3 regions of the Alteromonas sp. KS69 genome follow, and region 2 is predicted to be linked to each of the others. Evidence: predicted binding sites of a transcription regulator. Region 2 holds the regulator's gene; each other region holds the start of a gene.
What was found. The regulator FNR, encoded in region 2, switches genes on or off when oxygen is low (the NO sensors DNR and NnrR bind a similar motif). The targets are predictions, from matches to a motif close to TTGATCTAGATCAA.
Positions count from the first base shown of each region.

Region 1 (6,649 bases), on a different contig from region 2:
TAGGCCGGTATCCGGGCTCACTCACCAATACTGTGTATGGTTTCTCTGCCTTCCCATGTCGCGACATAAATATCGATGACACAGTGGCGTATTAAGGAGAATGTGTGTGTTCACACTGAGTTTACCGTTGCGGGGGCAGCATCAGATTTCACTGATTTCCCGTTTAACCCATAGATGGGCACCTAAGCGCGAAGGAGTATAGCTTAAGTGCCTAATAAATAGCGAGTGTGTTCAGGTTTTGCCAGCTAATACCCGAGTTTTAGAGGCGGTTCCTGCATGGCTGAAAGCTGTTCCTTTAACGCAAGAATTTGACCTTCCCAGTATTTATCGTCGGCAAACCATGGAAAGGCGCGAGGGAAGGCTGGATCTTCCCAGCGGCGAGACAGCCATGCCATATAGTGCACCATTCGCATGGCGCGAAGGGGTTCTATTAACACAAGCTGATTAGTATTAAATGGCTGAAATTCTTCATAGGCTTCAATCAACGTATCAAGTTGCAATAGTTGTTGCTGTCTGTCGCCACTTAACATCATCCATAAATCTTGGATAGCAGGGCCCATCCGACAGTCATCTAAATCAACAAAGGTAGGGCCATCACGCCATAGAATATTTCCGGGGTGGCAGTCGCCGTGCAATCGAATGACGTCGGTGGCTTTATAAGCCGAAGAGGCTGCGGTTATCACGGGGTTCAAAATAGCAAAAAATGCTGTTTTAAGATGATTGGGCAACAAGGTACTATTTTCTAAAACCTGTCTAGGTTCATCTAAATAGCTTTGCGTATCGATATCAGGGCGTTGTTTAAAGGTTTTCGCTTGAGACACGCGGTGAATACGGCCAATAAAGCGGCCCATCCATTCCAGCTGGTCTAAATTATCGTTCTCAAACTGGCGCCCACCTACCGAAGGAAAAACTGTAAAGCGATAATCGCCATGGTGGTGAAGGGTTTTTCCGTTTAGCGCTAAAGGCGCAACAATCGGAATTTCGCTTTCAGCAAGTTCTTGGGCAAAGCTGTGTTCTTCCAAAATTTGCGCGTCTGTCCAACGGGCAGGCCGATAAAACTTAACCACATAACGTTTGTTGTCATCGGCTTGAAACTGGTAAACCCGGTTCTCATAACTATTGAGAGCAAGTAAGCCGCTTTGAAGAAAAATGCCCTGAGTCTCCAGGGCATCTAATATAGTGTCTGGATCTAATCCAGAAAACGAAAAGTCTTTCATCGATAAAGGAATTTGGTTGGCTCATTAACCGTAACGTTTTCACCTGAATCGGTGGTAGTGGTAACGGTGAATTGAATGTCTGTTACCACATCTTCCAGATTATACGGGTCAGTTGCAACCGAAATCGGTGTGCTATAAACCTCACCACCTTGCACTGTCACTTCTTTATTGCCAATAAAGGTGTATTCAGGCAGTCCTTGTACCGAAATGGTATAGGTATGAGTTTGCTGAGATTTGTTCAATACTTTAACGGTATAAACGTTCTCAATTAACCCTTCATTCGTTTCACGGTATAACGAGTTACGGTCGCGAATAATATCAATTTCAAGGGGTACTCGGGTCACAATGTCAGCAACCAATAACCCTGTCATGACAATAAGCACGATAAGGTAGCCAATCAGCTTAGGCCGTACGATATGTGTTTTACCCCCCGCAAGCTCTTCTTCCGACGTAAAGCTTATAAGCCCTTTGGGGTAACCCATTTTATCCATTACGCCGTTACAGGCATCTACGCACGCACCGCAGTTAATGCATTCATACTGCAAACCGTTTCGAATATCGATGCCGGTGGGGCAAACCTGCACACAGAGGTTACAGTCAATACAGTCGCCCAAGCCTTTTTCATGTACCTGTTCATGGCTTAGTTTACGAGGGCGAGGGCCTCGCTGTTCGCCTCGTTTGGCATCGTAAGAGACGGTAAAGGTGTCTTTGTCGAACATGGCCGATTGAAAACGGGCATAAGGGCAAATATGGGTACACATGATTTCTCGCATGTAACCCGCATTGGCATATGTGCACACTGCAAAAAAGATCACTGAAAACGCGGCCCAGAAACCTGTATTAAAGGTGAAAAAATCAATAAAGAGCGCGCCGATTGGGGTGAAATATCCCACAAAGGTGAGTGCGGTAAGTAAAGCAACCGCCACCCAAGCCGTATGTTTGAGGGTTTTGCGAATAAATTTATCCGCATCCATGTTTCGCGCGTCTAGCTTAATGCGTTTATTTCTAGGGCCTTCTATCTTCTCTTCAAACCAAGTGTAGATATATACCCAGGTAGTTTGAGGGCACATGAAGCCGCACCAGACCCTGCCTGCAAAGGTCGTCACGAAGAACAGCGCGAATGCGCCTACAATAAAAATGTAGGCAAGCAAGGTTAAATCTTGCGGCCATAACGTTAACCCAAAGATAGAAAAGCGCTGCTCTACAATATCGAGTAGCACTGCCTGCTGGCCATTAAATCTTATCCAAGGAATAGCGGCGAAGATGGCGAGAAAAAACAAACCGAAAAAACGTCTGAATGTTTCAAGAGGGCCTTTAACCGCACGAACATAAATACGACTACGCGAGTCGTATCGCTTCCCTTCAGTGGTTGATGCGGGTTTGTGCACCTTTACTGGAGTAACGTTTTTAACCGGAATTTGTTCGTTCATTTTTTCAAAACCTTAGCCAACTTCTTGTATTGCGCGGCGCATTATAACAGGTGAAAATTCAGCGTGTTTAACATAGATCAATGATAGAGCTAATGATCATCTTTATTTATCTTTCAGTCAATACTGAAAGTTCAGAAATTATATTTTATCAATCTATCTTTACTTAATGCTAGTTGACTACTATGACGATAATAGTTTTTAATACCGAATGAAAATTATACAAGTAATTATCCTTTTGATTTTTTTGACGAAAATGTTTGTTGAAAATAACTAACGATAGCTGCGTTGTTTGAATTAAGTATAGTAGTGGAATAATTTTAAATGCTTCGTTTCTTTGTAATCTGTGCCGAAATTGTATTATTGGTGATTGTGCTACGTTCGCCTTTTGTTCAATACTTTTTTTCAGATATACAAAGTACCGTCTCAGGTTGGTTTGTTTCTATTTCTGAGTTACCTGAACAAAGAGAGCTGGATGCGTTAAGAGATCAGGCGGCGGCGCAGCTTGCGCCTTTAAAAGAATTCGAAGCAAACTACCTTCGAAGAATTCTGGCAAGTCGTTCAACGGTCATGCGCTTTCATATCGCATATTGCGAAACCACCGATATAAACCCTAATTTTAGCCGCGGCAAGCGCCAGCAATTGTGCGCAATGATAGAGCAATCTAAGCTACTGGAGCCCGATAAATAGCTACTGGAGCCCGATAAATAATTACTGGAACCCGATAAATAATTGGCGTTAAAGGTATTGTTTCTTCCGTTGTGCCTTCTAATCCTTCCACTCTGTTACCGTGTATATAGATAAAGCCATTCACTTTACGTTCAGCTACCTGTGCTATTATTGAGCATATAGTTGTGATAAAAGTAGTAACATTGCTATAAGTTGAAGTCATGCTTCACTAAGCGCCGTTACCCGCTTACTCAGTTTTTTGTCGCTGACTAATACCGGGTTTTTAGAAACGAGGTAGGGGGTTACATGAAAATAGCTAAGTTAACGAGTGTATCTGCGCTCTTGCTCGCCAGTGTGGGTATGTCTGGTGTACTGCAAGCGGCACAGGTTGAAGTAACCTGGGAAGAACCAAAGTCTTACCGAGATGTTAAGCCTTCGAATGAATCTCGAACTCGCTTTAGAGAACGCACTTTTAAAGAGCTCGATGAGTTTTTTACTGAACTGGCAGAAAAGCTTCCTGACGATCAAAAACTGTCAATTACCGTCACTGACTTAGATTTAGCCGGTCAGGTGTGGCCAGCATCTTTTGTTGGTATGGGGCAGTCTGCTACGGATGTCAGGATCATTAAAGAAATAGATATTCCTAGAATGTCATTCTCATATGTACTTACAGGCGGTGACAGCACAGTGCTTAAAAGCGAAGAGGTTAAGATCAAAGATATGATGTTCATGAATACCGTTAATCGTAGGTTACCCAGCGATAATCTGGTTTACGAAAAGAACATGATTGAAGATTGGTTTAACGATACGTTTGCAGAAAGCCTTGTTGCTAATAAGTAGTTACGTTTAGCGACCAGCTGTTATTTGCTATACCAATATGAATAAAAAAACCGCCTAAACAGGCGGTTTTTTAGCTTTACCTGCTTGATTAAATGTAATCAAACTCACTGCCGGATACGGCTAACGTGCTTTCATAGCCTGCTGAATACGCTTGTTTGTGCGCATTGCGACGAGGCAATATACGTTGCATGTAGAAATCACGGGTTTTCTGCTTAGAAGAAGCTAGCACAGCATTATCTGTACTCGCCGCTTTATCTGCCATGCTGTACCAAAGCACACCAATTAGCGAGTAGGCAGAATAGGCTAAGTAATCTGCCGCCGCCGCCGCTGCTGTGGTGCTATCCATACCTAGGCAGTCAGCCGATGATGCGCGCCAATCGTCAAGTAAGCCTTGCGCCAGCCCTTTGTTTTCAGCATCACTAATATCAGCAACTAGCTCAGCAAACGCTTGGTAAGTGGCTTCCATCATTTGCCCGCCATCACGGGTTAATTTACGGCCAATTAAATCTAATGCCTGAATACCGTTGGTGCCTTCATACAACATGGCGATACGAACATCACGCATCAATTGCTCCATGCCCCATTCACGGATAAATCCATGGCCACCAAAAACTTGCACCCCAATGCTGGTAGTTTCAAGGCCCATATCTGTCATGTAGGCTTTGCAGATTGGCGTAAGAAACTGCAGCACTTTATCTGCATTTTCTTTTTCTTCGTCAGTGCCTAATTTTTCGATATCCATGAACTTTGCGTATAGCAAAGACAGCGCGCGGCTACCTTCAATTTGTGATTTTTGCGTAAGTAGCATACGGGCTACATCAGGCTGAAATACAATAGGATCGGCTTTGCCATCAGGATTTTGAACACCTTGAGGCGCACGAGATTGAACACGCTCACGGGCATATGTTAGCGCACCTTGGTAAGAAGCTTCAGCAGCGCCTAAACCTTGTAAACCGACTTGGAAACGTGCGTCATTCATCATGGTGAACATGCAGGCTAAGCCTTGGTTTTCTTCACCCACTAACCAGCCTGTCGCGTCGTCAAAGTTCATCACACAGGTTGGGCTCGCTTTAATACCCATCTTGTGTTCAATGCTGCCCACAGATAAAGAGTTTGCAGTGCTTGGCTCGTTATTTTCATCAAGCATTAGCTTAGGCACTAAAAACAAGCTAATGCCTTTTACGCCCTTAGGCGCATCGGGTAGGCGTGCAAGTACCAAGTGAATAACATTGCTGCTCCAGTCTTGATCGCCAGCAGTAATAAAGATTTTATTACCTGTTACTTTATAGCTTCCGTCACCTTGCGGTTCAGCCTTAGTGCTCAGTAAGCTAAGGTCGGTACCCGCATGAGGTTCGGTTAAGTTCATTGTACCTGTCCACTCACCGCTGATGAGTTTAGCGAGATACTTATCTTTCAATTCCTTGCTAGCATGTTTAGTGACCGCCAAAGTGGCACTTTCTGTCAGCATAGTTGTTAAACGCCAGCTTAGGTTTGCGGCATTTAGCATTTCATGTACAGGCACCGCCATGGTGTAGGGAAGTTCCTGTCCATCATATTCTGCCGTACCCAACATGGCGTTCCAGCCATTTGCTACGTACTCTTGATAAGCGTCGGCGAAGCCTTTCGGTGTGGTGACTTTCCCGTCTTCCAGCTTACAGCCTTCTTCATCACCTTCACGGTTTAATGGTGCTACAACATCAATGGCGAATTTAGCGCCTTGCGCAATAATTTCGTTGGCCAGTTCGCTATCAAAATCGCTGATACCCAATTTTTCATAGTGGGCATCTAGGCCTAACCAGTCCTTAAGTAAGAACTGAAAATCGGTAGTAGGGGCGTGGTACAGAGGCATAGAAGACTCCCTTTTCAAACAAGTGTTTTAATTTTGCCACATTATAGACACAAAAAGCATAGACAGAGTAGCCCGTTAAGGGAAAGTTAATGAAAAATAATATGGCTGTATTTGCACAACAACTGTTCAATGCCTTTAAATTTAAACCACAGGGGCATCATAATCTGTGGCAAAGCTTGCTTTTCAATAGCTCGCTGGCATCCTATAACTATAGTTAATTCCATGCATTAAGAAGTAGAGTACTCATGAACCACGGGCAATCAGTTTGTGTCGTTACCGGCGGAAGTTTAGGAATAGGGTTAGCGGTTTGTAATACCTTTAGTGAAAATGACTACCGAGTGATAAACCTGGATGTAAGAGATTTTGACGACACACCAACTAACGCTGAATGGGTGGCTTGTGATGTTAGCAACGTGGAACAAGTGCGACATGCTATCGATAATATTGCCGTAAAATATGGTCGTATAGATGCGTTGGTGTGTAATGCAGGTATGCACGTGTCGGCAACCATTGAAGACACCGATGAAGCACTACTCGATAAGATAATGAGCCTAAACATTAAAGGCGCGTATGGGGCAATTAAAGCGTCACTGCCTATCATGAAAGTTCAAAAAAGTGGGGCTATTGTGGTGATGGGATCCGATCAG
Region 1 covers NZ_PYHU01000010.1:50,335-56,983, forward strand. Annotated here, with positions in the region: cobalamin riboswitch at 1-201, opposite strand, end outside; gene C7Y69_RS08735 (serine/threonine protein kinase) at 246-1,217, opposite strand; gene ccoG (cytochrome c oxidase accessory protein CcoG) at 1,214-2,647, opposite strand; gene C7Y69_RS08745 (hypothetical protein) at 2,969-3,334, shown strand; gene C7Y69_RS08750 (DUF3016 domain-containing protein) at 3,620-4,153, shown strand; gene C7Y69_RS08755 (acyl-CoA dehydrogenase family protein) at 4,242-6,002, opposite strand; gene C7Y69_RS08760 (SDR family NAD(P)-dependent oxidoreductase) at 6,248-6,649, shown strand, end outside.
Region 1: a site for FNR is predicted at 2,715-2,728, ahead of ccoG (cytochrome c oxidase accessory protein CcoG). Genes of this name have one in related genera too.

Region 2 (6,649 bases):
CCAGCAACTTGCTGATGCAGGTAAAGTTCGCTTTGCTGCATGTGCTGCCTGTCATGGTATGGACGGTAAAGGTAACCAAGCACTTGGTGCGCCTAACCTGACTGACAACATTTGGTTATATGGCGGAAGCCATCGTGCGGTTACTGAAACACTAACCTACGGCCGAAATGGTGTTATGCCTTCATTCAAGAAAACCTTGGGTGATGACAAAATCCACGTTGTTGCATCGTACGTTTATAGTCTTTCTAACGACTAAATTCGTATAACCAACAATAATGCTAAAAAGCCTCGTTATCACGGGGCTTTTTTTATGAGAAAATACACATCTTCAACTGGATGCCTTATTTTTCCTATCGCGCCGGTTTTCCTGTAGTAAACGAGTTGATGTAATTAATGAATACACCCTGGTATAAACAATTTTGGCCCTGGTTCCTTATTGCTGTTCCCCTAATTACATTAGTAATGGGTGGCGTGTTATTGAAATTGGCTATTTCAACCGAAGACAGCTTAGTAGTAGACGATTATTACAAAGAAGGTAAAGCCATTAATGCCCGGCTAGATAAAGAAGCCATCGCGAAACGCAAAAACATAACAACAGAGTTAACCATTACTGATGGCAGTATTGCAGTAAAATTCCATTCAGGTATTCCTCAAGAAGGAAACGCCCTTAAATTGAATTTTTATCATGTGACCATCGAAGAGCGTGATGCAAGTGTATTATTAAGTCGTGATGCTAATGGTATTTACCGTGGTTTTGTCGAAAAGGACTTAACCGGTAAATGGCAAGTCTCGCTTTCTCCTGTAGACGACAGTTGGAAAGTACAAAATACGTTGCAACTTCCCTACTCTGGCGCCATCAAGTTTAATCCGTAATGAGCGAAAACCTTTGTTACCATTGCGCGTTACCTAACGATGCAACACACAAATATGAAGCAGTAATATTAGGGGAAACCAGGCAGCTCTGCTGCCCTGGTTGCCAAGCTGTTGCTCAAGCCATCGTTGATAATGGCTTAGAAGATTATTATCAGTTTCGTACTGAGCCAGCCCAAAAGTCAGACGATGGTATCTTAGAAAGCCTTTCTGCGCTTAACGTTTATGACGACCCAGCCCTTCAAGAAGAGTTTGTTTTTGACGAAGGACAGCACAAGCAAATACAGCTAACCCTTGAAGGCATAACGTGTGCAGCGTGCGGTTGGCTGATTGAAAAGCAGCTTTCAAAAGTATCAGGTATTGCGCAAGTCGCCGTAAACGTTCAAGAGCGTCGCGCACTAATAACCTGGGAACCCGATGTTATTAAACTTAGCCAGATACTCACCACACTAAAACGCATAGGGTATGTTGGCTCACCGTTTCACCCAGATGAACATGAAGCGAGTTATAAACGCGAGCAAAAATCGTTTATTAAAAAGTTAGGCTTGGCAGGCATCATGACCATGCAGGTGATGATGCTAATGGCTGGGCTTTACTTCGATTGGTTTGGTGCCATTGAACAAGAAACCCGTCAATACTTTTATTGGGTTGCACTCACCCTTACCACCCCCGTAGTACTTTATTCAGGAAGCGCGTTCTATTTAGGTGCTTTGAAGGCAATAAGCGCAAAAACCGTGAATATGGATGTGCCTGTCACCCTCGCGGTATTTGGCACCTACTTTGCGGGTTTACGTTCCACTTTGCTTGAGCAAGGTGAAGTGTATTTTGAATCCATATGCATGTTTATCTTTCTACTGCTGTTGAGCCGATTCCTTGAACATAGAAGCAGGCACCGTGCGGCGCAAATTTCAGCCAATATGATGCAATATATTCCGGTTTCAGCGGCTAAAATTGAAGGTGATGGCAGTATCGTTCAGATCCTTGCAAAGCAATTAGCGCCCAATGATGTAGTACTAGTGAAGCCCGGTGAGACCATCCCTGTCGATGGTATTGTGCTAGACGGTACCGCTGCGGTTGATGAGTCTATGTTAACGGGAGAATTTAACCCCGTCAGTAAATCGGCCAGCCATGTAGTTTACGGCGGTACAGTAAACCAAGATGGCACACTAACGGTTAAAGTGACCCAAAGCTTAAAGCATGCCTTGGTCAATCAAATCGTGCGTTTACAAGCTAGCGCCATGGCAAGCAAGCCAAAAGCTGCGCAGATTGCCGATAACTTTTCCCGTTACTTTGTGTTCTCGGTATTGCTGATATCGGCTTTAACGTACAGTTATTGGTCGTTTGTGGGCAGTGAAGATGCTTTTTGGATCACCATCTCTGTATTAGTGGCAACCTGCCCTTGTGCGCTAGGCTTAGCCACACCTTCAGCGTTAACCTGCGCTATGGCGAAGCTGAATCGTCAGGGCATTTTGTTAAAGCGCGCTGACGCCTTAGAGCAACTTAACGATATTGATACCATTGCCCTTGATAAAACCGGCACACTGACCGAAGGTAAGTTCTCATTGCAACAGCGCTGGTTTGCTAAAGGGGTAGATCCAGTGCAGGTAATGGCGCTAACTACATTGTTAGAGTCTCGTTCTGAGCACCCTATTGCCCGTGCCTTCGACAACGATAATGTTAAGTCAAAACATAGAACCCTGCCTAATACCATGAACGGATTTACCGTTACACCAGGTGGCGGCATTAGTGGTGAGATAGACAACGTCGTTTTTACTATGGGTTCAGCCGTATTTTGTAATTTATCAACCACCTCAAAGGTAGATATACCGGCAAATGTGTTTTTGTGTGCCGACGGTGTATTAATGGCCGCGTTCTGCGTAAATGATAGCTTGCGGCAAGATGCCTTAGCGACACTCACCGCACTGAATGAACATCAATTAGTGGTGCTAAGTGGCGACACACAGAAAAACGTTGATGCACTTACTGCTAGTTTACCAATCAACTTAGCAAAGGGTGGCTTATCACCGGAGCAAAAATATTCACAGGTGCATACTTTGCAAAAGCAAGGTCGCAAAGTCATGATGATGGGCGACGGTATAAACGATGCCCCTGTTCTTGCTAGCGCAGATGTGGCGGTTGCGGTAGGAAACGCCACAGATGTGGCCAAAACAGCCGCCGATGTTATTTTGCTAGGAGACAGCTTGCTATCGGTGCCAACCTTATTTTCTGTGGCGAAACAGGCAAAACGTAAAATTCAGCAAAATATTGCATGGTCAGTAGGTTACAATATTATCATTCTACCCTTTGCAGTGTCGGGGTTACTCTCTCCCTGGATGGCCGTGGTTGGCATGTCACTGAGTAGTATTATTGTGGTCACCAATTCAACGAGGTTATTAAGTAAATAATATGAGTATCATTTACGTCTTAATTCCCATCGCTATTATTATTGTTGCGCTGGCACTGGTTATCTTTTTCTGGGCGGTAAAAACCAATCAGTTTGAAGATCTTGATAGACAGGGCTACAGCATTTTGTTTGATGATGATTTATCAGGTGATGAAAAGAAGCTAGCCGAGCAGCGAAAGCAGTTACAACAACGCAAAGAAACAGATGACAGAGATTAATATATTCTCTGCTTTTTTCATTGGAATTGCTGGCGGCGTGCATTGTGTGGGTATGTGCGGTGGTATTGTTGCCGCACTACGCACAGTAACGCCAAGTAATGAACCGGCATTACCCTACACCCTTGCCTATAATTTTGGCCGTATCCTCAGCTACACATTAGCCGGCGCTATTACAGGCGCTGTCGGCCAAATGGCCACCGAGTTTGTGCCTATTGCTAAACCCGTTTTATCTTTGATTAGTGGCGTTATGCTGCTGCTATTAGCGTGTTATTTGGGAAAGTGGTGGCAAGGCTTGAATTATATTGAAGCTATGGGACGCGGCTTATTTAAAGCTATTCAGCCAATATCTAAACGATTTCTTCCATTCAAAAGCCCGGTTTATGCACTACCCTATGGTTTTATATGGGGCTGGCTACCCTGCGGGTTGGTCTATTCCACGTTAACGTGGTCATTAGCATCGGGGTCGGCCGTTGACGGCGCTGCCATCATGTTATTTTTTGGGTTAGGTACTCTGCCCACTTTGTTAGCTGCAAGCGCAGGTAGCCAGTACCTAATAGCTGGTTTTAGGCACCCCGTGGTAAGACAATGCTTTTCCGTAATAGTGGCTATTTACGCTCTCTTTTTAATTTATGCAGCAATTTCATAAACAAAAGAGTAAGATTAATATTAAGTCGACCCTATTTATAGTTTGAACCTATGAGCAAAGGAAGCCAATTCTCAATTCATTGTCAAAATTGCAGTTTCAGCCACTTGTGTTTGCCCGTTGCGCTAAACAAGACTGAGATTGAATCTTTAGATGATATTATTGAGCGAAAGAAACCCCTTCACAAGAGTGATTTGCTGGTAAAGTCGGGAGATAAATTCAACTCTCTTTACGCAGTACGCACGGGCTCTTTTAAGTCTTTCGTCACCAATTCAGATGGTGAAGAGCAGATTACAGGTTTTCACTTCCCTGGCGATATTATCGGCTTCGATGCCTTACGGGAAAATAAGCACCAAAGTTATGCTCAGGCATTAGAAACCGCCATGGTGTGCGAATTACCGTATGAAACGCTTGATGAAATGTCGGTTCAATTTCCTAAGTTAAGACATCAAATAATGAGTTTTATGAGTGCGGAAATTAAACAAGATCATGATCTCATGATGTTGCTTAATAAACGCTCAGCGGAAGAACGTCTATTGTATTTCCTCTCTCAGCTTTCTCAACGTTTCGAAGAACGTGGATTTTCAAATAAAGAATTTCACCTAACCATGACTCGAAATGAAATTGGGAACTATCTTGGTCTAACTATTGAGACCATTAGCCGCCTGTTAAGCCGTTTTCAAAAAGAAAATATTATCCAAGTGGACGGTAAACTCATCACTATTTTAGATTTTGATGAGATGTCACAACGTTTAACGTCTGTGGTTGCACCTAATATCGCCTGTAATAGCTAATCTTCAAAGCTTTTGATCTAAAACAAGTTACGTAATAGCAAATAGGTATTACACTTAAATTGTAGCAACCAAAATTCTGACTATGTTTGGAGGGGTTATGATTAAGTATGAGCGTATTTTAGCGGTTATTGAAGCCGATAGAGAAACCCAACCTGCGCTTAGCCGTGCATATGAACTTGCCAAAAAGACAGGTGCCTCTGTCACCGCCATGCTGGTGGTTTACGACTTATCTTACGATATGACAACCATGCTTAGCCCTGATGATCGTGAAGCCATGCGTGATGCGGTCACTAAAGAACATGCTGGATGGTTGAAAAAAACTTTAGACGACTTAGGTTTTTCTAAAACAGATATAGTTGTGGAATGGAACAACCGTGCCTTTGAAGCTGTGGTGCATTATGTCATCGACAACAGTATAGATTTAGTGGTAAAAGCAACTAAGCGCCATGACGATTTAGCTTCTGTTATTTTTACTCCTACAGACTGGCATCTACTTAGAAAATGTCCCTCCCCCGTATTATTGGTTAAAGATCATGAATGGCCTGAAAATGGTGAAATTATTGCCGCGGTAAATGTAGGCAGTGAAGACGACGAGCATGCCTTACTTAACGACAAAATCACGGTGATTGCTAACGATTATGCCGCGCTGCTCAGCGGTAACGTAAATTTGGTAAACAGCTACCCAGCTACGCCGCTAAATATTGCTATTGAAGTTCCTGAGTTTGACCCAGACACATACAACAACGCGGTAAAGCATCATCACGAACTTGAGATGAACACACACAGCGAGAAGTATGCTATCGATAGTAAGCGCTGTTATGTGAAGGAAGGCCTTCCTGAAAAAGTCATTCCAAAGATAGCCAAAGATATAGACGCTGAACTTGTTATCATAGGTACGGTTGGCAGAATAGGTATTTCTGCGGCTCTCATAGGTAACACCGCAGAACATGTTATTGATGAACTTGTGTGTGATGTACTGGCAATAAAACCAGACGGCTTTATTTCGCCCCTTTCACGGTAATTCAGACAGGTTCATAAACAGCCTGTCGGCACTGTTTGCTAGCAAACGTTATATAGCCTTAAGCGCTATCGGACTATAGCCTTAAGCGCTATTGGCATTTGTTAGCAGTCAGTGCTAACACGATACAAAAAATCTTCACCTCGCACATTCAATTTTACTTGATTACTGTATAATGGTTTTTTTCGCAGTAACAAAGCTATTGATATGAACAGTGCAGGCACAAACCGTGCGGACGCTCCGTTAACCGCGTCTCAAAACAAACAAAAATACAGCTTTAATAAGCTACAAAAGCGACTTCGTCGAAATGTAGGCAAAGCGATTGCTGATTTCGGCATGATTGAAAACAACGATAAAGTCATGGTGTGCTTATCTGGCGGCAAAGACAGTTACGCTATGCTTGATATTCTTATGTTTTTAAAGCGCATTGCGCCAATTCATTTTGACATTATTGCGGTTAACCTTGATCAAAAGCAGCCAGGATTTCCAGAGCACGTACTTCCTGAATACCTTGAAAGTGTAGGTGTAGAGTACAAAATTGTAGAAGAAGACACCTACTCTATTGTTATGGACAAAGTGCCTGAAGGTAAAACCACGTGCTCACTTTGTTCTCGATTACGTCGCGGTATTTTATACAGCACGGCCAAAAAGCTAGGCGCCACTAAAATTGCCCTTGGCCATCATCGTGACGACATGCTAGAA
Region 2 covers NZ_PYHU01000033.1:12,165-18,813, reverse strand. Annotated here, with positions in the region: gene ccoP (cytochrome-c oxidase, cbb3-type subunit III) at 1-256, shown strand, start outside; gene C7Y69_RS15670 (FixH family protein) at 394-873, shown strand; gene C7Y69_RS15665 (heavy metal translocating P-type ATPase) at 873-3,275, shown strand; gene ccoS (cbb3-type cytochrome oxidase assembly protein CcoS) at 3,277-3,492, shown strand; gene C7Y69_RS15655 (sulfite exporter TauE/SafE family protein) at 3,479-4,138, shown strand; gene fnr (fumarate/nitrate reduction transcriptional regulator Fnr) at 4,189-4,929, shown strand; gene uspE (universal stress protein UspE) at 5,027-5,950, shown strand; gene ttcA (tRNA 2-thiocytidine(32) synthetase TtcA) at 6,155-6,649, shown strand, end outside.

Region 3 (6,649 bases), on a different contig from region 2:
ATGGCGTTAAGGCCGAGCGAGAAAGTTTGCTCGACCCTGATGTTTATAAAACCATGATTAGACGCTGGTAGTTATTTAACTGCGCTTTTTATTGCGCTTTTTATTGCGCTTTTTATTGCGCTTTTTATTGCGCTTTTTAGGAGCAGATTTTAGCAGTGCCTTTTGCTAGCACTGTAGAAGAGCGCCCTTATAGTCAATCATTTTGCGAAACCGCTCTCGCTTTCTTAATTTTCAACTAGTGATTTCAAGAATATCAAATGTTGAGCCAGCATCCCCTCTGATTAACAAAATACAATCGGAAGTTTGCGCCGGAAACTCTATTTTGTTCTCCCAACCTTCTATATATTTTTGTTGATAATCGTTGCATCTAAGCTCCACTGAATCAACATTCCCTTGAGAAACTTCAACTTTAAATGTTGAGGGATCATACGTTTGAGACCACGCGCCTAAATGACTCAGCTGACCTTTAGTGACGTTTGCTGACCCAGTCGCTTTAGCAGCCTTCAGTGCATCTGCAAATTGTTGATAGGTTTCTTCAGATAAATTAAGGCCATTAACACTTCCCATTCGCGAAAGGGTTTCGGCGGCACCATTAAAATTGCCGAAATAAAGCTGTGACTGAAAAAGATTCACCGTCGACTTAGCCAATATTGCTATAGGCAAGTGTTCGTATAAATCTACTGTAATTTGGGATTGGCGCATATATTCTAAAAAATTTTCATTTTTATAATAATAGATAGACTTTAACCACGCAGCCAAAGCATGTTCGTTTAAATTTTTAGTATGGTCTTCTACCAAATTGTCTATGGATTTTTTTATGTTAAGCATATCTGCGGTAGGGCTAGAAAGCGCATCTATGGTAGCTTGGTATTCTTTTGCAAAGGCAGGCGTCACGCTACCTTCGCTATGGCCAGCCTCTGAGTATGTGTGTTTAACAAACAGAGTTTGAGCACTTGCTACTGGCTTATTGTTAACGAGCGCAGGAGAATATTGAAGGTTTCTTATGTATTTAGTGACTTTTTTGACATATCTGTCTTTGCCTGAATAATCAAAAACAACGATATCTTTCGTTGTGCCGTCTTTGTCTATTATAAATGAAACTCTTGTCCAACCTTCCATGCCTCCGCGCGAGGTAAAGGTCTCTTCCACTTTATTAGCATTTTTTATTATTTTGGCGGCTTTAACTTCTTTGCTGTTACCATTGGCAAAAGAGAAGCTGCTGGACACGATCAATAACACGCATAATAGCGCAGAAAATATTTTCACAATTTATCCCTAATTTTTAGCGTGTTAAAAGTAATAAACCTCAACATCGCGTTTCCTGTTTAATTCTATATTGTTTATAGCACCTATCTTTTAAACTTAACAATAAATCGAAACGTCACGAGACAACTTATCAACGAACATAAGATTCACCATGCCCATTTATGTCGTTTTCGAGTTCCTCCTAACATAATTTTCATCTGATACTTGTTGATCTCAATCAAACTTCGGCATAAACTTTCAGTAATTTCTGAAAGTTCAGCAGGTATAGACATGAAAATGACACCACTTATTACTTCCGCGGTTATGCATTTCGGCGAAATGGGCAGTCGTTGGGGCTTTAACCGTACTGTGGGCCAAATTTTGGCGCTGATTGTACTTGCTGATGAACCCATCTCAGCGCAAGAAATCGCCGACGCGCTAAATATATCTCGCGGCAACACCAGCATGGGATTAAAGGAGCTTCAGTCGTGGCGCTTGGTAAAACAGCACCTTGTCCCTGGCGAACGAAAAGAGTTCTTTATTGCAGGCGGTGACATTTGGACCCTAGCAAACCGCGTATTCGAAGAGCGCCGCAAACGCGAAATAGACCCTACCATGAGTTTATTGCGAGATTTATTACTCGATACGCCCGCCAACAAAACTGAAGCCAACGCACAAGATAAGCTGAATGAAATTCATGACTTATTAGAGTCGGTAACGGCATGGTCACAAGAGCTTCAAAACCTAGGCCCCGATAAACTTAACACCTTGATGAAACTCGGCTCGGGTGTTGGCCGTATGTTAGAACTGAAAGACAAAATTCTTCCGGGAAAAAATTCCGTTAATTAAGGAGACTATCTGTGGATGCGTTTTTGCTGTCTCGTTTACAATTTGCATTAAATATTAGTTTTCATATTCTGTTTCCTACTATCACCATGGCAATGGGATGGTTCCTTTTCTACTTCAAATTTCGCTCAAATGTAACCGGCCACCCTGTTTGGATGCGTATGTACCGCTTCTGGGTGCGCGTATTCGCACTAAGCTTTGCACTTGGTGTAGTAAGTGGCGTGACCATGTCTTTCCAATTTGGTACCAACTGGCCCGGCTTCATGGAGCGGGTGGGTAATGTGGCAGGCCCCCTATTGGGCTACGAAGTCCTTACTGCGTTTTTCTTAGAAGCCACCTTCCTTGGTATTATGCTGTTTGGTATTCGCCGAGTCCCTAATTGGTTACACACCCTTTCAACATTGATTGTGGCAGTGGGCACTACCATGTCAGCCTTTTGGATTTTGGCGCTTAACAGCTGGATGCAAACGCCTCAGGGGCATGAAGTTATAGATGGCGTTGTGTATGCGGTAAATTGGAGCGAAATTATTTTTAATCCTTCGTTCCCGTATCGCTTTGTACACATGATGCTAGCTTCGGGTTTGACGGCCAGTTTCTTAATTGCCGGTTTGTCGGCCTACCGTATGTTGAAAGGTGATGACAAGCTAGCGCCAAAGCTTGCTCTTAAAACCGCAACCTATACCGCGGCAGTGCTTATTCCTTTGCAGATTTTTGCAGGCGATATGCATGGATTAAATACCCTTGAGCATCAACCACAAAAAGTTGCCGCAATGGAAGGCTTGTGGGATACCACAGAGGGTGCGCCCTTACTGTTGTTTGCTATTCCCGACGAAGAAAGCAGAGAAAATCACTTCGAAATACCGGTACCCAACGGCGCGAGCCTAATTTTAACCCATAAAATGGATGGCAAAATTCAAGGCCTAAACGACTTTGAAGGCGAGCATCCGCCAGTAGCACCTGTATTCTTCGGGTTTCGGGTGATGGTAGGCATGGGCTTTTTAATGTTGGCGGTTTCGTGGCTTGGCAGTAGTTATTTACTTAGAGGGAAATCTTTCCCACTTTGGCTCAAGCGAGTATTCGCTGGCATGGCATTCAGCGGCTGGATTGCAACCTTAGCCGGTTGGTATGTGACTGAAATTGGGAGGCAGCCTTATCTCGTCAGTGGTGTTTTACGTACTCAAGAAGCGGTAACAACACTTCCTCCTGCGAATATCGCTTTCTCGTTCACCATGTACGCCACAATTTATACAATTTTGCTGTTCGCTTATATGGGAACGCTCATGTTGATGTGTCGCCGCGCCGTTGAAATTGAAGAGATTTCTACGGAAGAGCGTGAAATGGCAAAAGCTAGCAAAATGTCGCCGGCTAACACTTAAGGAGCAGCTATGTTATTCGAAAATGTATCAGCAGAAACATTAGGGAATATTTACGTTGGCCTGCTTGGGCTGGCAGTATTGCTGTACGCTATTTTAGATGGTTACGATTTAGGGGTAGGTGTTTTAATACCGCCCCGAGAAGAAAAGTTTCGTGACGATATGATTGCGTCTATTGGGCCCTATTGGGACGCCAATGAAACGTGGTTGGTATTGGCCGTTGGGCTTCTGCTGATTGCTTTTCCCGAAGCACACAGTGAGGTGCTTCAAAGCCTTTATATTCCCGCAACTATAATGCTATTAGGGCTCATTTTACGTGGCGTCTCTTTTGATTTTAGGGCGAAGGTCGTTCAAGTGCATAAGCGTAAGTGGGATCTCACCTTTAAGTACGGTTCATTACTTACCACGCTGGCGCAAGGTTATATGCTAGGCATTTATGTAACAGGTTTACGTACCGACTTATGGGCACAAGGCTTTGCCTTATTGTCTGCTATTGGTGTAACGGCTGCGTATGCTTTTATTGGCTCTTGCTGGTTAATATTAAAAGCAGAGAACGACTTACAAGCCAAAGCCTATTATTGGGCGCGCAGAGGGTTGTTTGCGCTTTCTATAGGGATAGTCGCGGTTAGCCTAGCAAACTTATTCTTACATGATGATGTGCGTGACTTGTGGTTATCATCCACTATTGGCTATGTATTGATGGCTATTCCTGTTGCCTGCTTTTTATTACTTAGCTTATGTGGCGTGTTATTGAAAAAGCTACCTGATGCGGGCGGGAAAGGCGAATGGATGCCTTTTGCCATAGCATTAACCGTGTTTGTACTTTGCTTCACCGCCTTCGGGGTAAGCTACTACCCGTTTGTCATACCAGGACACCTTACGGTTCAAGATGCACTTAGCGACGCTAACTCACTTCGCTTCTTATTAGTGGGTGTCGTTATTGTAGTACCTTGCATTCTGGCTTACACCGCGATGGTATACAAAATATTTTCAGGTAAATCAGAAAAGCTTAGCTACTATTAGCGCCTGTCTACCAGTTCCCCCTTAAAAAAGATAATAGGCCCCTAACCACCTGGTTTCGGAGCCTTTTTTTCACCCGAAACATATTCAGCTCCTTGCAACTTCACTAGATCACTTTTTTTCTAATTTAGACCTCACACACTTGTAAACAAATAATTACACCAAAAATCAAACAAAATTCTTATATATTTCTTTTGTGACAGTGTTGACATAATAATTAAATATACGTATGCTTATTTTGGGCAGAATTAAAAGGAGACCATTATGAACAATGTAGTTAAATCATTTTCAAGGTTCTTCAGGCGTGCTCACCCCTATACAGTGGCTTACTATATAGGTCGGAAAAATGCTCAAAATATTTTAGGATGTAAGATCCAAAAGAAATCCAAGATTTTTGCTAGCAAGCAAACTGAAGAACAACAGCATTAGTAACGAAGGGCCCCTAACAGGGCCCTTCTTGCATTAGCCTATTTTAAATTGGTTCACATTAGCACTTAATCCATTTGCAAGTGCAGACAAATCTTCAGCCGCATCGTTTACCTGACTGTTGTTCTGAGACAGTCTATCTCCCAAATTCTTAAATTGATTAACACCATTTTTCGCTTCATTGGCCTGCAACTGTGAATGTTTCGCCAATACGGCCGCTTCTTCACTAACACTCACTAACGCCAAAATGCTTTGCGTTCCTGCTTCAAGGGTTGAGACCAAATCATTAGCTAACCCCACTGAGTCATGTGCCTTGTTTTGATTTGAGCTCATAGTAGATACTGCAGAGGTAATTGAAACCACAATTTTCTCAAGCATGGTATTAATTTCAACCGTGGACTGGTGGGTTCTTACTGCTAGTGTTCTCACTTCATCCGCAACTACCGCGAAACCTCTGCCAGAATCCCCTGCCCTTGCCGCTTCAATAGCAGCATTTAATGCCAGTAGGTTTGTCTGATCGGCAATTTCTGCAATGGTCTTCACTACACTTGAAACATTGTTCCCTTCAACTTGAAGGGTTTCTAGCATACTCGCCGTTTGCTCAATATCATTGGCCAAGTCAGAAATAGCGTCGGCGGTCTCTTTTACTTGTACACGACCTGCATCCACCTGTTTTGCGCTGTCTTGGGCTGCACTTGCTGCAGTTTGTGAACGCTGAAGGCTTTCCACCATGTCTGACTCTAACGAGTCCATAATGTTTACAAGGCCGGTAATATCGGTGAGTAAACTATCCACCGACGAACTTGACTGCTCTGTAGTTGTAGAGAGAGAATTCACCGCGCCCTCTATGCCAGAAACGGCGCCTTTCACTTCTTTCATACCCGCCTGAAACACAGATACCAAACCATGAATACTGTTGGTCATTCTACAAAGTTCATGGGTGCTTTGTTCTGGAAGGCGCGCTACTAAGTTCCTAGTTTTCGCTAAACTATCGAGCTTCTCAGCCATGCCTTCTATCGGCTGCGCAATTTGTTTTTTAGCACTATGGTAACCAGCCATGGCAACAGCAGCTAGAATAAGCACGAGAAAGTAAATAGTGAATTGACTGGTTTGTAACTGACTTCCTATCGCCTGAGAACGCTCACCGGCTTTGCTTGCCACCTGATTTCTTACTTCAATTAATGCGTTGTCAAAAACAGAGGCTAATTCATTAACTAACTGTAAATCGTCACGGGCACGATCCCAATCAACCCGCGAGGCAGACATAGTTGCTTGAAGTGAATCCATACTTGAAACTAGCGAATTGAACTGAGATTTAAGGGTATCACCGGCCATATAGCCTAATGCTTTGAATCCAGCATCAACGTTTTGCTCTAATTCTTGTTTTTGTTCATCAAAGGCATTGCCCGATAACGTTGTGCCATAAAGTGAGAAGCCAATTAACACAAGTTGCTTACTGTTACTTTGCACATTATCTAATGTACTTAACGCGGGTAAGGTTTCACTCACAAAAGTATCGACTTGGTGCGTGACCTGCTTGTTGTTCAATGTTAACACCACGGCAGCAATTAAGGTTGCGAGTAATATTCCTGCATAACCCGTTAAAATTCTTACTTTTATAGTGTTTAACATTGCATACTGCCTTCGGGGAAAAAATTAACGTAAAGTATTACTGTAGACACTTTGAAGCATAAACCAATAAAAAACTTATAATAGTGTCTTTAGCAACCCATAAGTAA
Region 3 covers NZ_PYHU01000004.1:88,505-95,153, reverse strand. Annotated here, with positions in the region: gene C7Y69_RS02970 (substrate-binding periplasmic protein) at 1-71, shown strand, start outside; gene C7Y69_RS02965 (energy transducer TonB) at 232-1,266, opposite strand; gene C7Y69_RS02960 (GbsR/MarR family transcriptional regulator) at 1,537-2,094, shown strand; gene C7Y69_RS02955 (cytochrome ubiquinol oxidase subunit I) at 2,106-3,467, shown strand; gene C7Y69_RS02950 (cytochrome d ubiquinol oxidase subunit II) at 3,477-4,487, shown strand; gene C7Y69_RS21495 (hypothetical protein) at 4,749-4,913, shown strand; gene C7Y69_RS02945 (methyl-accepting chemotaxis protein) at 4,947-6,542, opposite strand.
Region 3: a site for FNR is predicted at 1,474-1,487, ahead of C7Y69_RS02960 (GbsR/MarR family transcriptional regulator). Genes of this name have one in related genera too.